DNA from 2 places in the Shimazuella sp. NTD250 genome. Region 2 is predicted to be linked to the other one. Evidence: a T-box and tRNA genes for the amino acid it is inferred to sense, from the RefSeq annotation. Region 2 holds a T-box; the other holds one or more tRNA genes.

Region 1 (7,538 bases), on a different contig from region 2:
ATCATCGGCAAGAACTAGAAAATTTTTTAGCAAACGAACAACTTTCGGAAGTATTAGTTGAGAAATATATTGATGGGGAATATTTTCATATTGATGGTTGGGTGGAAGACGGGGTCATTCAATTAACTACTGTGTCCAAATATTACAATGCACCACTTGCTTCGAGTTCGATGACATATCTAGGAAGTACGATGTTACATCCTCAAAATCCTTTGAGCCGGCGACTTTCCGCAGGAACCAGAAAAGTATTGGAGATTTTAGACACACCAGCAAATACCACATTTCATGCGGAATGGTTTCATACTCCGAATGATCAAATTATTTTTGGGGAGATTGGCAGCAGGACAGGTGGTGCAAAAGTATCTGACACACATAAACTTGCATACGATGTGTCATTGTTTGATATTCATGCTCAAATTTCTGTTGGACTTCCAGGTCCAGTATTGAAGGAAGAAGTGAAAATGAATCCCTCCCATTTAGCTGGATGGTTATTGGTGAACACTAAATATGGATTATTACATGTGAACTCTACCTTGTTTCCAGAATGGGTGAAAGTGGCCCAAATTACTGGAGAAGATGGAAAGTCATATGATCAAGCGCAATTAAGTGTCGATTCCATCGCTCAATTTGCTTTTGTAGGGAGGAATGAAGAAGAATTGTCGCAGCGGTTGAATCAGCTTATTTCTATTGTTGATGAGACATTTCAATGGGAGAACTAAATATACGCAAAATCCCTGTTTCCAGCAGGGATTTTGTTGAAAAAAATATAAAAATTTGAATCGCAGTATTAGGAATAGTTTGAGATAATTTGTTCAGGTGACTAATTGCTGCTTTATATATAGGAACCAAAAAAACCTAGCCAAATGAATTAGCTAGGTTTTAAAAAGTTATCTACGAAAACACCTTGATCTGGTAACGCCACTGAGCTAGCCCCCGTGGTGGGGGGTCGATTGTGGTAGCGGCTACGCCTACTTAGGCGGCCACAATCACCCCCCACCACGGTAGGGCTAGTATAGTAACGCGGGACCGGATGAAGTATGGGAATCTTACACGCAGATACGGCGTAACACCGTACACAAGAAAGCTAGATAACTTTTAGGTATATGTACACTGTTTGGAATACTAAAAAAATAGTAACATAGAATGTATGTTTTTGCAAATGAAAATATTATGTAGATAAATGCGATGCAAGTAGTGGGAAATGCTTCCACCCCGCTATATAACTAATAAATATTCGTTTTCGAAGCATCATTAAAATAAAATGAAAAAAAGAGTTGACAACAAACCTCATTACAGGTTAAGATAGATCTCGTTCCTGACAAAATCAAAGTGTTTTGGAGAGATGTCCGAGCTGGCCGAAGGAGCACGATTGGAAATCGTGTATACGTCACAAGCGTATCGAGGGTTCGAATCCCTCTCTCTCCGCCATCTTATACATAGATGGCTCGATAGCTCAGTCGGTAGAGCAGAGGACTGAAAATCCTCGTGTCGGCGGTTCGATTCCGTCTCGAGCCACCATTTGAATGTTTTTGAATATGCTGAAATAGCTCAGCTGGTAGAGCAACTGACTTGTAATCAGTAGGTCGCGGGTTCGAATCCTGCTTTCAGCACCACATATCATCATAGCCACCAATCCATTGTTGGTGGCTATGTTATAGGGGCGTAGTTTAATGGTAGAACAGAGGTCTCCAAAACCTCCAGTGTGGGTTCAATTCCTACCGCCCCTGCCAATACAAAAAGCCACTCTGCTTCTTGATGACAGGGTGGCTTTTTTCTGCATGAAAGACAGCTTAGTGACAAGTAATATCTTTTGTGGCGAACCTCTAGAGAAGTTATCTCTAGAGAAAATGGTTTGCGCTTTTTTATAGTTGGATTGTTTTCAACTTATATGTGTAACCCTTCCACTCGATTCACAATCTCTCTGGCCCTGTCTATCCATTTTTGATCAATGGGATGATCTTCTGCTGGGATAGGAGTTGTAAACTGATTCATCATTCCGCTAAAAACACCAGAATCCCCAGTAGGATCACTAGATTCATCTGTGCGAAATTCATGTTTGATTACAAATGGTTTTCCGATTCGAACGAGAGTATCTGGATCTCCGATATCACCTCGCACCGCAAATACAGGAATGCGAAGAAAATACCGGTTTCCATGTTCTTCTTCCCAGTCCAATGGTTTGTCGAAATAACCATGATCATATGCATAGCCGCCGCCTATGTGGAAATCTTCCTCTTCCAACTGATCAGAGAGACTGGCGAATTGTGTTTGTTTGTCTTCGATGGTAGATTCAATTGGTATCATGCTGGACATCCTTTTTTGTTATAGTGTTTGAGGTTTTAGGATTTCTCATTCATCCGAAATAATACAGCGATGAACAATAAAAGTTTAAACATGGCTTTGGGTGGAGTTCAAAATTTTATTATTGACTTTTGGTGGGATTATGTTAGAATATTCAAGTGTCACAAGATTGAGTGTTATGGCGGCATAGCCAAGTGGTAAGGCAGAGGTCTGCAAAACCTTTACCCCCGGTTCAAATCCGGGTGCCGCCTCCATTAAAAACTTTTTGTATAATTCCGCTTGCTTATGCGGGTGTGGCGGAATTGGCAGACGCGCAAGATTCAGGTTCTTGTGGTCATGATGACCGTGGAGGTTCAAATCCTCTCATCCGCACCAAAAAAGTGCTTGACTTTTATGTGTGAAAGAGTTATGATGGATTTCGTTGTTGCAAAATGAATACGGGCTCTTAGCTCAACTGGATAGAGTGTCTGACTACGGATCAGAAGGTTAGGGGTTCGACTCCTCTAGGGCCCGCCATTTTTTCAACAATGAATGATAACGTCTTGCAAAATGAATATGGGCTCTTAGCTCAACTGGATAGAGTGTCTGACTACGGATCAGAAGGTTAGGGGTTCGACTCCTCTAGGGCCCGCCAAACAAAAAGATGAAAGCACATGCTTTCATCTTTTTTGATCTTTCATGCAAGTTGTTAAATATAGTTACTATAAAATTTTGAATCCATTCTTTCAGTTTAATAGAATGGGAAAATGCAGTCCACTAGAGGAGTTATTTTCTTTGGAGAATTTCCCATTCTTTTTGATATTGTTCTGCAAGATTACATTTATTAGAAATGTACTTGCGCAAAGTGGCTGAATATTTATTTTTAAAAGTAGCATTGGATGGGTTAAATTCATATTCTGTTTTTGAATCTTCCATTTCTTTGAAGTAAGTATCACAAGCCAATCTTTTACTATAGGACGAATTTATATTGGTTAAAATAATAAAGTTATCTTCTGCACCGGGAATATACTTGATCATAAATCTTTCACCTTGGTTGGGATAGATATAACCATTCTCAGGGGCTGGATAAATGTTAAAGGCTGTGCTCTCAAATGTTGTTTGGATCGTTTTATTTGCTGTTGTAAGAATCAACAAGTAATAACGTTCAATTGGAATATCATTGTAAGTACTATTTGTCATTTCTGTTTTAGTTACCACTGCCTCAGCTATTTTCCCATTTTTATTCAAAAATACATTATTTAAATCGGTTCCCCAGATCACATTTACAATACCAATTAAGAAAAATAGAACAGAAATGACGACTCCAACAGTGCCCCGCTTGGAGTATTTAAATAATAAGGGAAGTACTATCCCGACGAAGATAAATCCAAAAAGTAAAAAAAATCGATAAGCCACCAAAAAATGAATAATATTTGAGAGAAAGCTCATGTTTCCACACCCTTGTTGTCTGTGTTAGACCAATAAAAAATTGGACTCATCATAAATATAATTTTATTTATTATTAAATTCAATTTTTTATTATTTATATATTTCAATTTTTCATATACATAATTTTTGTATTTGATAAGTCCTAAATTATTTGTAAAAAAGACTTATATTGCGATAATTTCGTTTCCGGCAAATAGACACAAAAAAACAGAGGAGTGACCTCTGTTAAAATGTTTTCTCGATAATTCCACCGCCAAGGCATCGTTCTTTGTCGTAAAAGACAACAGATTGTCCGGGTGTCACGGCCCGCTCTTTTTCGGCATAGTGTACGGTGACAGTGCCGTCACTGTTTGGGGTGACGGTCACAGGTACATCTACTTGGCGGTAGCGAAACTTCGCTGTACAGGTGAAGGGTTCTTGCGGCTGTTCTGCTTGTAACCAGTTGAGATGGCTGGCGGTAAGCCCTGCGGAAAACAGCGCTTCATTATTGTGTCCTTGGGCAACATATAGAATGTTGTTTTTAACGTCTTTTTTTGCTACAAACCATGGTTCCCCTGTACCCGTTTCTGATCCTCCGATACGAAGTCCTTGACGTTGTCCGAGCGTATAGTACATCAATCCATCGTGTTCTCCAATTCGTTTGCCATCCATAGTGTGGATTTCCCCGGGTTTTGCAGGCAAGTATTGGCTGAGGAATTGTCGAAAGTTCTTTTCTCCAATAAAACAAATGCCTGTACTATCTTTTTTCTTAGCAGTTGCTAATCCGGCCTCTTCTGCTATTTTTCGAACTTCTGCTTTTTGTAAGTGTCCTATTGGGAAAAGAACGTGATCGAGCTGTGCACGATGCACCGCATATAAAAAATATGATTGATCTTTTGTAGGGTCTATACCTCGTAATAAAGTAGAGCCTTGTTCACTATGTTCTACCCTTGCATAGTGTCCAGTTGCGATGTAATCTGCGCCTAACTGCTTTGCTTTTTCTTGAAAATCGCCAAATTTGATTTCTCGATTACACATCACATCTGGGTTAGGTGTTCTGCCTGCTTTATATTCATCGAGAAAATATTGGAATACTTTATCTGCGTACTCTTTCTCGAAATTAACGGAGTAATAAGGGATTCCGATTTGAGTAGCCACTCTGCGTACATCTTCGAAATCCTCTGTAGCAGTACAGTGACCAAATTCGTCTGTGTCGTCCCAGTTTTTCATAAACAAACCGACGACATCATATCCTTGTTGTTTGAGCAGGTATGCTGTCACAGAAGAATCTACTCCTCCTGACATTCCTACTACAACACGTATTTTCCTTTTATCCATTTGGTCATCACACATTCTATTTGTTAGTTTTTCTCATTATAAGGCATGTTGCTCTTTCGCGCAAAAATGTGACCATAACAGGTAATCACGCTAAGGATGGTTGTCAAAGCGCAAGTGATCCAGTAAGCTTAGAGAAGCACTGTAGGGTGGTAGGAGGCATTATGAAATTTGTTAAACTTTCCCTTTTAGCTTGTTTTTTATTAGTGACCATAACTGGATGCTCATTGGTTATTGAAAAAATACAACAAGTTACAGGTAATGAAGTAGAGAATGTAAGTGAAAAAAAGACAGATACACGTGATAATGTAAGCGAGGAAAAACAGATATATGAGCAAGAGTTTGTCCCCCCAACTCCTTCACCAATTCTGCGGAATATTTTAGAGGATAAGGGCAAAGGCAGGTATGCAACAGAACCATATAAAGCAGGTAGTGTTGCTGAGGCTCTTAAAGTAATGCCAGAAGGTTTAGCAGAAGATGCAGTATATGCTTACTTGCTTGGTTTGGTAGGTCAAAATTACAAATATGACTTAGAGAGTTTGTCAAGTATGTTAGCTCCCAACTACCAAGCAAAGATCAGAGTATTGTCCTATGGGGAACCCGCGGCTGATTCGAAACCTCCAGCAAAACCTTTAAAACCGACCAATATAGCTGTTTTAGTAGATGCTAGCTCCACTATGGCAAATGAGTATAGAGGAAAATCACGTTATGAATGGGCTAAGCAATTTACTACTACTTATATGAAACAATTGCCTGTAAACGCTAATTTTATGGTTCGTTTTTTTGGTCATGAAGGTGGTCCAAGAAAGAAGGATAAAGAGGTTTCTTGTTCCAAAACGGAATTAGTTTACCAAGGTTATCCCACTCAACCAGCCAAATTGAATAAAAGTTTCAGTAAAGAGAAACCAACAGGCTGGAGTCCGTTAATAGAGGCACTACATAACACGATGAATGATCTGGTGAAAAATCAAAAAGCTAACAACGAAAACATCATCTATGTAATCGCAGATAGTTCGGATACTTGTGGAGCTGATTTGACTCAACAAATCGAGGCTATACGTTCGTCTAAAATGGGTGTAATGGTTAATGTAATTGGTATTGATGTTCCAACGAAAGATGAAAATGAACTCACTCAATTAGCGGAGTCCACAGGTGGAGAGTACCAGCCAATTGAAGATATAATTGATTTGGAGCAAATAGCCCGTGTGCATGCAAATGAAGTAAAACAAGTCAATGAACCTTGGCAAGTGAGATCGATTCAAAAAATGGTCAAGGGATATCAGGTTACTCAGCAGCGTCTTGATCGGAAATATCAATCGATCGTTACAAATTTGAATAATGAACACAAGCGGCTGACGGATGCGAATATACAAATCAAAAACGAAAAGAAAATCAACCCTACAGAATATAACAAGATAAAAGGTTGGATTGATAGTCGTTACGAAGGTGTACTAGGTTTTACAGAACAAAAAATGCACGCCAAAGAAGCAGAGTTAAAGCAGTCGTTTTCAGATGCAATGATAGACATGGATAAAAAATGGAAGCAAAATGAAGTGCAATTGAAACCGTACGAAGGAAAGAAAAAAGGATTGTTAAAGCAAGCGGAAAAAGTTATTCAAGATATTCCGGACAAACCTGAGGAGTAGACAGCTATGAAGTATACATTGCAGCAGGATGAGCGTCTTGGGATTTCAAAGCCAGTTCTTTTTGTAGAATACGATCAATTGAGTGATAACGAACAAGCTAACTTTGAATTATTATGTCAAACGGTCTGTGCCAAAATACCAGAAGCGATTAAAACGTTTGAACAACGATATATGGAGTACTTTGATCAGTTGGATCGGGTAGATGAGACAGGATTTTATGAGCTGATGGGAGAGATGACTGAAATCTCGAGCTGTATCTGTGATTTAAATCTGTTGTACCTTTGGATAGAAGGAAACTTTCTATCGAATAGTGTACATGCTTGATGTGAAAGCTACTTATAGGTAGCTTTATTTTTTCGTTATATTGGAAAGTTTATCGGCTGATAGGTTATACTTAATTTTTAAGTTTTTATTTGTTTATCCATTTTATTTCGACTTCTTCGATGTGAACCTCGAAAGAGTCAAAAGTCGCCTATTTTTGTGTGACAATGTTAAAAAGCGTTACTTGATACATATGGTGTAGTATGACAGGAGGAGTTCATGATGAACTGGATATCAGAGGCAGAATCAAAGAGGGATGTTTTTTTAGATAAATTAGTAGATTTTTTGAAAATTCCAAGCGTTTTAGATGAATCAACAGCAACAGAAGGAGCCCCATTTGGAAAATCGATTAATGATGCATTGCAATTTATGTTGAATCTTGGTCAATCAGATGGTTTCACTGTCAAAAATTTATCCGGTTACGCTGGGCATATTGAATATGGAAGTGGAGAAGAAATTGTTGGGATTCTATCTCATATTGATGTAGTGCCAGCTACCGAAGGTTGGACAACTCCACCATTTTCACCA
Region 2 (7,538 bases):
AAGGAACCCATACCCTTGTCGTTTTTGAGATAGCAGACATATTATTAAATCAATTTCATCTGGCTTGAAATGGTTCCAAGGTGAATGGATTCGTGCATCAGAGCGAAGTTGAACAGCTCACCTGAGGTATTAAATTGGAATGGTCCCATTTCAAACGGCGATTGCAGATTTTTATCTAGCAATTCGGGTGTCAGCTCTGAGAGACGGGAAAGCTGATCCACCAATAACTGGGTCAGTTCTTCTTTCGACGGTGCATCTATCACCCAATCTGCTGGCTTCGTCCCAGAGTTAAATAGTGTCTCATATTTATCTGGAATAACAGAAGATGATCCGAAGGATAGAGTGGAGTATTTATCCATCCAAAAAATAATGTGACCTACATTCCAGCGGATAGTATTATTGAAACCTTCTGGTTGAATATCTAACTGAGTTTCTGAAATACCCTGTAGTTGTCCTATAAGAATCTGACGCAAAACTTTTCCTGTATTTATGATTGATTGTGCCATCATGAAACGCCTCCTGATAAGTTGTTTTTGTGTTTCGTTTACCTATCTAAAGTGTACATTGCTCGCCACAAAGCAACCATCACGAGATTCCGATGCAATTGATCAGTTTTAGTAATGATAAAAAAATTGTTTCATTTCAGGTTATAATGAAAAGAATGATTGCTAATAAGAAGGGACATTGAAGGATGGAACTTAGACAACTAGAATATTTCGCTGCAGTATGTAAGGAGATGCATTTCTCAAGAGCAGCCGAGAACCTCTGCACGACACAATCGAATCTGAGTCAACAGATCAAGTTTTTGGAGAACGAACTGGGTCTTCCTCTATTTGATCGTATTGGCAGGCGAATCGCGCTAACAGATGCGGGTAAGATTGTGTTAGAGCAGTGTCAAATCATCTTTGAACGCGTTGACTATATGAAAAGGGCAGTAACAGATCTTAAACAAATGGAAGGCGGCAAATTGGACATTGGAATTCTTCCTGGTGATGGAGACTTACTATTTGATGCACTATTGGTCGACTTCCACCATGCATATCCCAAGCTCTCCATAAGTGTTACAGAAACGATGGATGTTTATGAACAAGTTGTCGACGGGACAAGAGATCTTGGAGTTACTACTGCACCTATAAACCCGGATGACCGAATCGCTGTCATCCCTTTGTTCCATGAGGAGTTTGCGTTGGCCATTCAATCGGATCACCCCATCGCGAAATCAAAGGCTCTCCCTTTCGAACAATTACAGCAACTTAAGATGGTGATGTTTGGTTCTGAACACCAGATTACAAAAGTCATTCATTCTTGCTGCCAAGAAAAAGGCATTACGATAGACAACCCAATCGTAACCTCTACGTTATCAACACTTCTGACCTTAATCGAACAAGGGGTAGGCGCCTCCATTCTTCCACGGATGCTGCTTGATTATCTGGACCGAGATAGTATCTCAGCGATAACGTTGATCCATCCTACACCTAGTCAAGATATCTGCATCATCTATCGGAAAGATAAGTTTATGGGACAAGCAGCAAAATTGTTTATTGAGGAATTAAAGTCTTTTGTTCAAAGCGTGATGGAGCAAACTACTCGAAAGTTGGGGTAACAAAGGAGATGAATGCTCCATCAGGAATAACACCCATAATTTAAATTTATATAAAGCAGACCGTCTTCGCGGCCTGTTCTATCTTTGAATACAACAAACCTCCTACATCTGCTCAAATATTAAATAATTACTATTTTAATCAGTAAGAAAAGATAATATTTGATATCATGAATGTTGGAATTTTTATTAGGAGGGTTGTTTTTATGGTACAAACATTTTTAAATTGGATACAAACAATTTTAGATAAGATATATCCAATTGTAGATAAAGCACATCCAATGTTAAATTGGTTAACAAAAAGAGATTGGACAGACTGGAACATGTGGATGGCTGTCGGTCAAATGATTGGTGCGCTCGCAACCTTTTTGACTGCTCGAATAGCTTTGAAGCTGGTACGTGAAGCAAAACAACAAGAAAAAGACATAAGACGAAGAGAAAGAGAGGCTTTAGAAGTAGATTTATATCCTAGAATTTCTATTAAGGAGAATGATAATGGAAAGAAAATTGTTCATTGTACCCTAGTAAATATAAAACCGACTCCTGCGTATATTGATGATTTTGTCTTTATCAATGTGAATCAAATACCAGAAATTGAGCCACATTCTTACGAAATAATAGAGACAGAAGCGCCAAAAAGAGTAGTCTATGGAGATGTGTGTATGACACAAGTCCCCCTGAATTACTTAAAACGCATGATAGGAGAAAACAATCGAGAGGAAGGTTTTTTCAAATTTCAATTTTCCCTCGCCACTGGTAGAAGTTATACATTTAGTGTTTATATAAAAATGGGAAATGTTCAATCTGAATGGTTTGTTTATTTGAAAAACGAAGATGTAACGGTGGAGGAAATATTACAGTCTGGAACCCATATACACTATGTACATAACAGAATCGTAAATATGAACCGGCACGGTGACAATGTCAGTTAGACCTTTATCCATATGGCTTTGCTTCACCAACTAAAAAGCATGATCGGTAGGAAGCAAAGCCAAAAATCCATTTCAGCCAATTAATTGGCTGAAAAATAACCCCTTATTTCTTCAAATACTATATCTATTGAACTAACATAATTCCTATGAATTTGATTAATGTATAAAAGTTAAATTTACATAAATACGTTACTTCCAACAAAAAAAGCAACAGGCTTATATCACCTGTTGCTTTCCCATTATACTCTTTCCTTGATTTCTTGTTTCAACCGATTCTTCAATTCTTCTAATCCTTCTACACTTTGCTCTTTGGAGTGACGACGTCTCACATTTACCAAACCTGCTTCTCGTTCTTTCTCCCCTACTACAAACATGTAAGGAACTTTCTCCATTTCCGCTTGGCGGATTTTATATCCGAGTTTTTCATCTCGATCATCCAAATTCACACGAATACCTGCATCTTTTAGCTGTTTTGTCACTTCTTCTGCGTAATCGATGTAATTTGCAGATACAGGAAGTACTTTCGCTTGTACAGGAGATAGCCAGAGTGGGAAGTCTCCCATGTGATACTCCGTCAAAAATGCGACAAAACGTTCCATTGTACCAACTACACCACGGTGAATGACAACTGGGCGATGTGCTTGTCCGTCTTTTCCGATGTATTCCAATTCAAATTTATTTGGGAGGTGGAAGTCCAATTGTACAGTAGATAGCGTCTCATCTTTCCCTAATGCTGTTTGGACTTGGACATCGAGTTTTGGCCCATAAAATGCCGCTTCTCCCTCTGCCTCCACATATGGCAAGCCCATTTCATCCATCGTTTCTTTTAACATAGATTGGGATACATTCCACATCTCATCGTTATCGATATATTTTTCTTTATTTTTTGGATCACGATAAGACAGACGGAAGAAGTAGTCTTTGATCCCAAACACACGATATACTTCAAGGATCAATTCCACTACTCGTTTGAACTCGGATTTGATCTGTTCTGGTAAGCAGAAAATATGTGCATCATTTAAGGTCATCGAGCGCACACGTTGCAATCCTGAAAGAGCTCCTGACATTTCATAGCGGTGCATGGTACCCAGTTCTGCGACACGAAGCGGCAGGTTGCGATAGCTTCGCATTTCGCTTTTATAGACCATCATATGGTGTGGACAGTTCATCGGACGCAATACCAATTCTTCGTTATCAATTTTCATCGCTGGATACATATCTTCTTGATAATGATCCCAGTGCCCGGAAATTTTATATAGTTCTACATTCGCTAAATGAGGGGTGTACACATGGTCATATCCAAGACTTTCTTCTAAGTCAACGATATACCGCTCGATCTCCCGGCGGATTTTCGCTCCATTTGGCAACCAAAGCGGCAAGCCTTGGCCGACTTCTGGAACAAGTGAAAAAATGCCAAGTTGACTATTTAATTTGCGGTGATCCCGTCGTTTTGCATCTTCCAAACGTTCGAGATAGGCATCTAATTCGGATTGTTTCTCCCATGCGGTTCCATAAATTCGTTGCAGCATTTGATTATCGGAGCTGCCTCTCCAGTAAGCACCCGCAATACTGAGCAATTTAAATGCTTTCAGTCGTCCTGTAGAAGGAACATGCGGTCCACGACAGAGGTCAAAAAACTCCCCTTGTTCATAGATGGTAATCTCCGCATCTTCTGGTAAATCGCGAATCAACTCTAGCTTGAGATGATCATGAATCTCCTCATACTTGCGAATTGCTTCTTCCCTTGATACTACTTTCCGCACAAATGGAAAGTTTTCTTTTACAATCTTTTTCATTTCTGCTTCTATTTTGGGTAAGTCTTCAGGAGTTAAATTCTGAGACAGATCAATATCATAGTAAAATCCATCTTCAATGACTGGTCCAATTCCCAATTTTACATCTGGATACAAACGCCTTAACGCTTGTGCCATCAAATGAACGGTACTATGACGATATACGTCCAATCCTTCTTTATCGTCCAAAGTTAATATTTTCACATCTGCTCCATCTGGTACTTCTCTGCTTAAATCTACTACTTGACCATCGATCATACCAGCGATCGCTTTTTTTTGTAGACCTTTACTAATAGAAACAGCAACGTCATTTACCGTAACTTTTTCTTCATACGTTTTTTCTGATCCGTCAGGCAATTTAACCAACATCTGCATTTCACTCCTCTTCAACATAAAAAAACGCCGCATCCCAAAAGGGACGAGCGTTTGATCTCGTGGTTCCACCCTAATTCAACTTATCCAAAAATAAGTCCTCATAAGACACATGTAACGGTGTGTAACCGGAGATAGATACTCTATTTTCCCTATCCCAGCTCCAAGGTGGTACTGTTTTATCAAGTGGGTGAAGGGGTTTTCAGCCGACGGCCCCTCTCTCTTATCACCATTGACAAAAAGCATATCCTTATCAACGCAAAATCAAAAAGTTGTTTGCATTATACCGAATGTTTTAATCACAAGTCAAGCGTTTCCACTGTACCACAGGAAGTACAACCATTACATTTCACTATTCGAGACTCAAAAATTTGCGATAAGGTATGAATAATGTTTTCCTCAGGAAATTTGGTATGCAAAATAATCTTTTCTGGTGCAATTGTGAGCAGTGTACTGACAATTAAATCCTCATGTGAGAAAGAATGTTCTACAATCTCTTGCAAAGTTCCACCATCGTTTAATTGCAAAGGTTTGCCCTGCTCATCAAGTAGCTCAAATTGTTTCACACCCCGATGCATGAGATGCACCAGATCGATCTTGGAACCTTGAACCGAGACAAAATATTTCAAGAGGGAAATAAAATCTTGATATTCTTGATCCAATAAAAATTGGTCTACTGCGTCATGGACACACTTGGCCAAAGCTTTACGATAGTGTTCAAGTCGAAAGTGAACATATCCATCGATAGCCAGCAATTTTGATTCGCGAAGAAAATGGAAAATCGGCTTCCCTAAACGGTCCGAGCGTTTGTTATAAGGAGTCCGGAAATAAGTATGTGTGTTTTTTTGAAATAGTCGATTGGTATGTACTTTAATTTGCTCTATTTCTCGGTCGTAGTATTGCGGATAATGTTTTTGGATTGCATCTTCGATTAAATTTTCTTCAAAATATGTACAGATGTACCGTGCTATTTCTTCACTGATCGCCCGTCTTATTTCTCTCTCTTGTGATCTCCGTTTTAACTTACATTGAATGGTGTAAAAATAACGGTCTGAAATACTAACTTCTTGTATTTCACAAAGCACATCTAATTTTTCCATTCTTTGAGGTAACTGCATGAGATGATGAAACAAACCAGTCGTTTGATAAGCATTTGCTTGAGGTATGCTGATGGTAAAATCCATCTTCGCACCCCTTTCTGTCTGGTGTATCCTGCTTTAGTATATGGGAAACATTTAGCAGGTATACATCGGTTAAGAAAACTTGCCGGTTGGCAAGCCTTTCAAGGCGCAGACAGAGCTTAGTTGCACTTATGTACCTCAGACTAGAGCACAAGTCTCACTACGTCGCTATGCTCCTAGTCTCGCTTTGCAGAAAAGATAAAATTATACTTCTTTATCTACAAGCACTAAGATGCAAATCAACCAACCAGATACATTTTACCTAGTAAATAAACATAACCAACACATGCAATAACTAAAGTGGCACGGCCTAGTACTTTATCCGTTTCCCTTCCAGTACGTACTTTTAATCCAATCTGTTTCATGCCAATTTTTTTGGGATATGGCCATAAAAATGGCACTCCTGCTACTGTAAATGCATCTGCGAGCAAATGCGAAAAGTATCCAGCGGCTACAGCGTAAAGATAATCCGGCAATGCTAAATGAATAACCCATAAGACATATGCCATCCCAACAAAAGAGTGCGTTACGCTTCGATGCGGAACATACGCAACCCCTGCGCAATAAATTCCAGACAATAGTACCCACAAAGGCAAGTGTGCAAAATACCAAAATAGACAGATCAATACGCCCACACTCGCTAGTGCTAATGACCTCCATTTGCGATTAAGCGAAGAAAATAGCCATTTGTTAATCTTGCTTCCATCTTCATCGATATCCGGTAACATCGATGCCATCGTTGCGATTGCTACGGTTAAGGTTAAATTCAAAAAGTTATTACTGGTGACAAATCCAACTGCTACTCCAGTTGCTAAGCCAACTCTAAGATGTGTTTTCCCCTGCATGATGCCATTCCTTTTATGTATAATTTATGAACTATTCTTATGATAGTACACTTTTCTTAAAGATAAAAGCTCAAGTATTATGAATAAACTATCGGCTTTAAAAATGGGATTGGTCAGAAGAAGATCAATTAGAAAAAGGTAGATATATTTGGCTCGTGACAAGTTATCTCGCGAACGAATTTTAACATAGAATTGATCGATGAGATTACAAGTTTTCCATAAGTAAACTTGGTGCTCATCTCCAAGTAAATGCCATGAAAAATAGAAATAGAGGTGATGGTTTCCCATCACCTCTTCTTTATACTATTCACATCTGCGAAATACATTCGGGAGGCGACGGCTGGCTGCCGTCGCCTGTTCTATCTTTGCCGAAGACGATATATAGTAATTTCAAACTAAAAAAGACCTCTTGGAGAGTAGCTATCCAAGAGGTAAGATATAGATTTAATTTTGCATAACAAAATCTTTATCCACTTGCTCTGTGCCATCAAATACATGCAAAGTCTCGTAGCGTGTATTGCGCTGTGCTGGAATTTTTCCAGCTTCTCGAATCAGTTGCAAACAGAGGTTTATATTTACTTTATAGGTAGTACCCGCAGCGGACACAACATTTTCTTCCATCATCGTACTTCCAAAATCGTTACATCCATACTGCAAAGAGAGCTTTCCGATCTCAGGACCCATCGTTACCCAAGAAGATTGGAAATTAGGTACATTATCAAGCATCAGACGCGCAATAGCGACTGCTTTTAAGTATTCTCTCGGAGAGAGTTTTTCTCGCTTCATATTGGTGTTATCTGGTTGGAATGTCCAGA

The links. The T-box of region 2 lies ahead of thrS (threonine--tRNA ligase). A T-box ahead of a tRNA ligase gene usually reads a tRNA of that ligase, here a tRNA-Thr.
Region 1: it has a tRNA-Thr gene. The T-box ahead of thrS (threonine--tRNA ligase) is inferred to sense a tRNA for this amino acid. The anticodon was not compared.

What each region holds. Positions count from the first base shown of each region.
Region 1 is NZ_JCAJZS010000001.1:589,133-596,670, reverse strand. It holds gene AC5WOF_RS03245 (ATP-grasp domain-containing protein) at 1-719, shown strand, start outside; tRNA gene AC5WOF_RS03240 (tRNA-Ser) at 1,337-1,428, shown strand; tRNA gene AC5WOF_RS03235 (tRNA-Phe) at 1,443-1,518, shown strand; tRNA gene AC5WOF_RS03230 (tRNA-Thr) at 1,538-1,613, shown strand; tRNA gene AC5WOF_RS03225 (tRNA-Trp) at 1,657-1,730, shown strand; gene AC5WOF_RS03220 (YugN family protein) at 1,885-2,304, opposite strand; tRNA gene AC5WOF_RS03215 (tRNA-Cys) at 2,482-2,555, shown strand; tRNA gene AC5WOF_RS03210 (tRNA-Leu) at 2,589-2,676, shown strand; tRNA gene AC5WOF_RS03205 (tRNA-Arg) at 2,741-2,817, shown strand; tRNA gene AC5WOF_RS03200 (tRNA-Arg) at 2,859-2,935, shown strand; gene AC5WOF_RS03195 (hypothetical protein) at 3,067-3,729, opposite strand; gene mnmA (tRNA 2-thiouridine(34) synthase MnmA) at 3,955-5,046, opposite strand; gene AC5WOF_RS03185 (VWA domain-containing protein) at 5,208-6,689, shown strand; gene AC5WOF_RS03180 (hypothetical protein) at 6,696-7,013, shown strand; gene pepV (dipeptidase PepV) at 7,233-7,538, shown strand, end outside.
Region 2 is NZ_JCAJZS010000009.1:127,330-134,867, reverse strand. It holds gene AC5WOF_RS18395 (DinB family protein) at 45-506, opposite strand; gene AC5WOF_RS18390 (LysR family transcriptional regulator) at 692-1,603, shown strand; gene AC5WOF_RS18385 (hypothetical protein) at 1,807-2,532, shown strand; gene thrS (threonine--tRNA ligase) at 2,772-4,700, opposite strand; T-box leader at 4,737-4,963, opposite strand; gene ytxC (sporulation protein YtxC) at 4,997-5,881, opposite strand; gene AC5WOF_RS18370 (metal-dependent hydrolase) at 6,118-6,723, opposite strand; gene mqnC (cyclic dehypoxanthinyl futalosine synthase) at 7,168-7,538, opposite strand, start outside.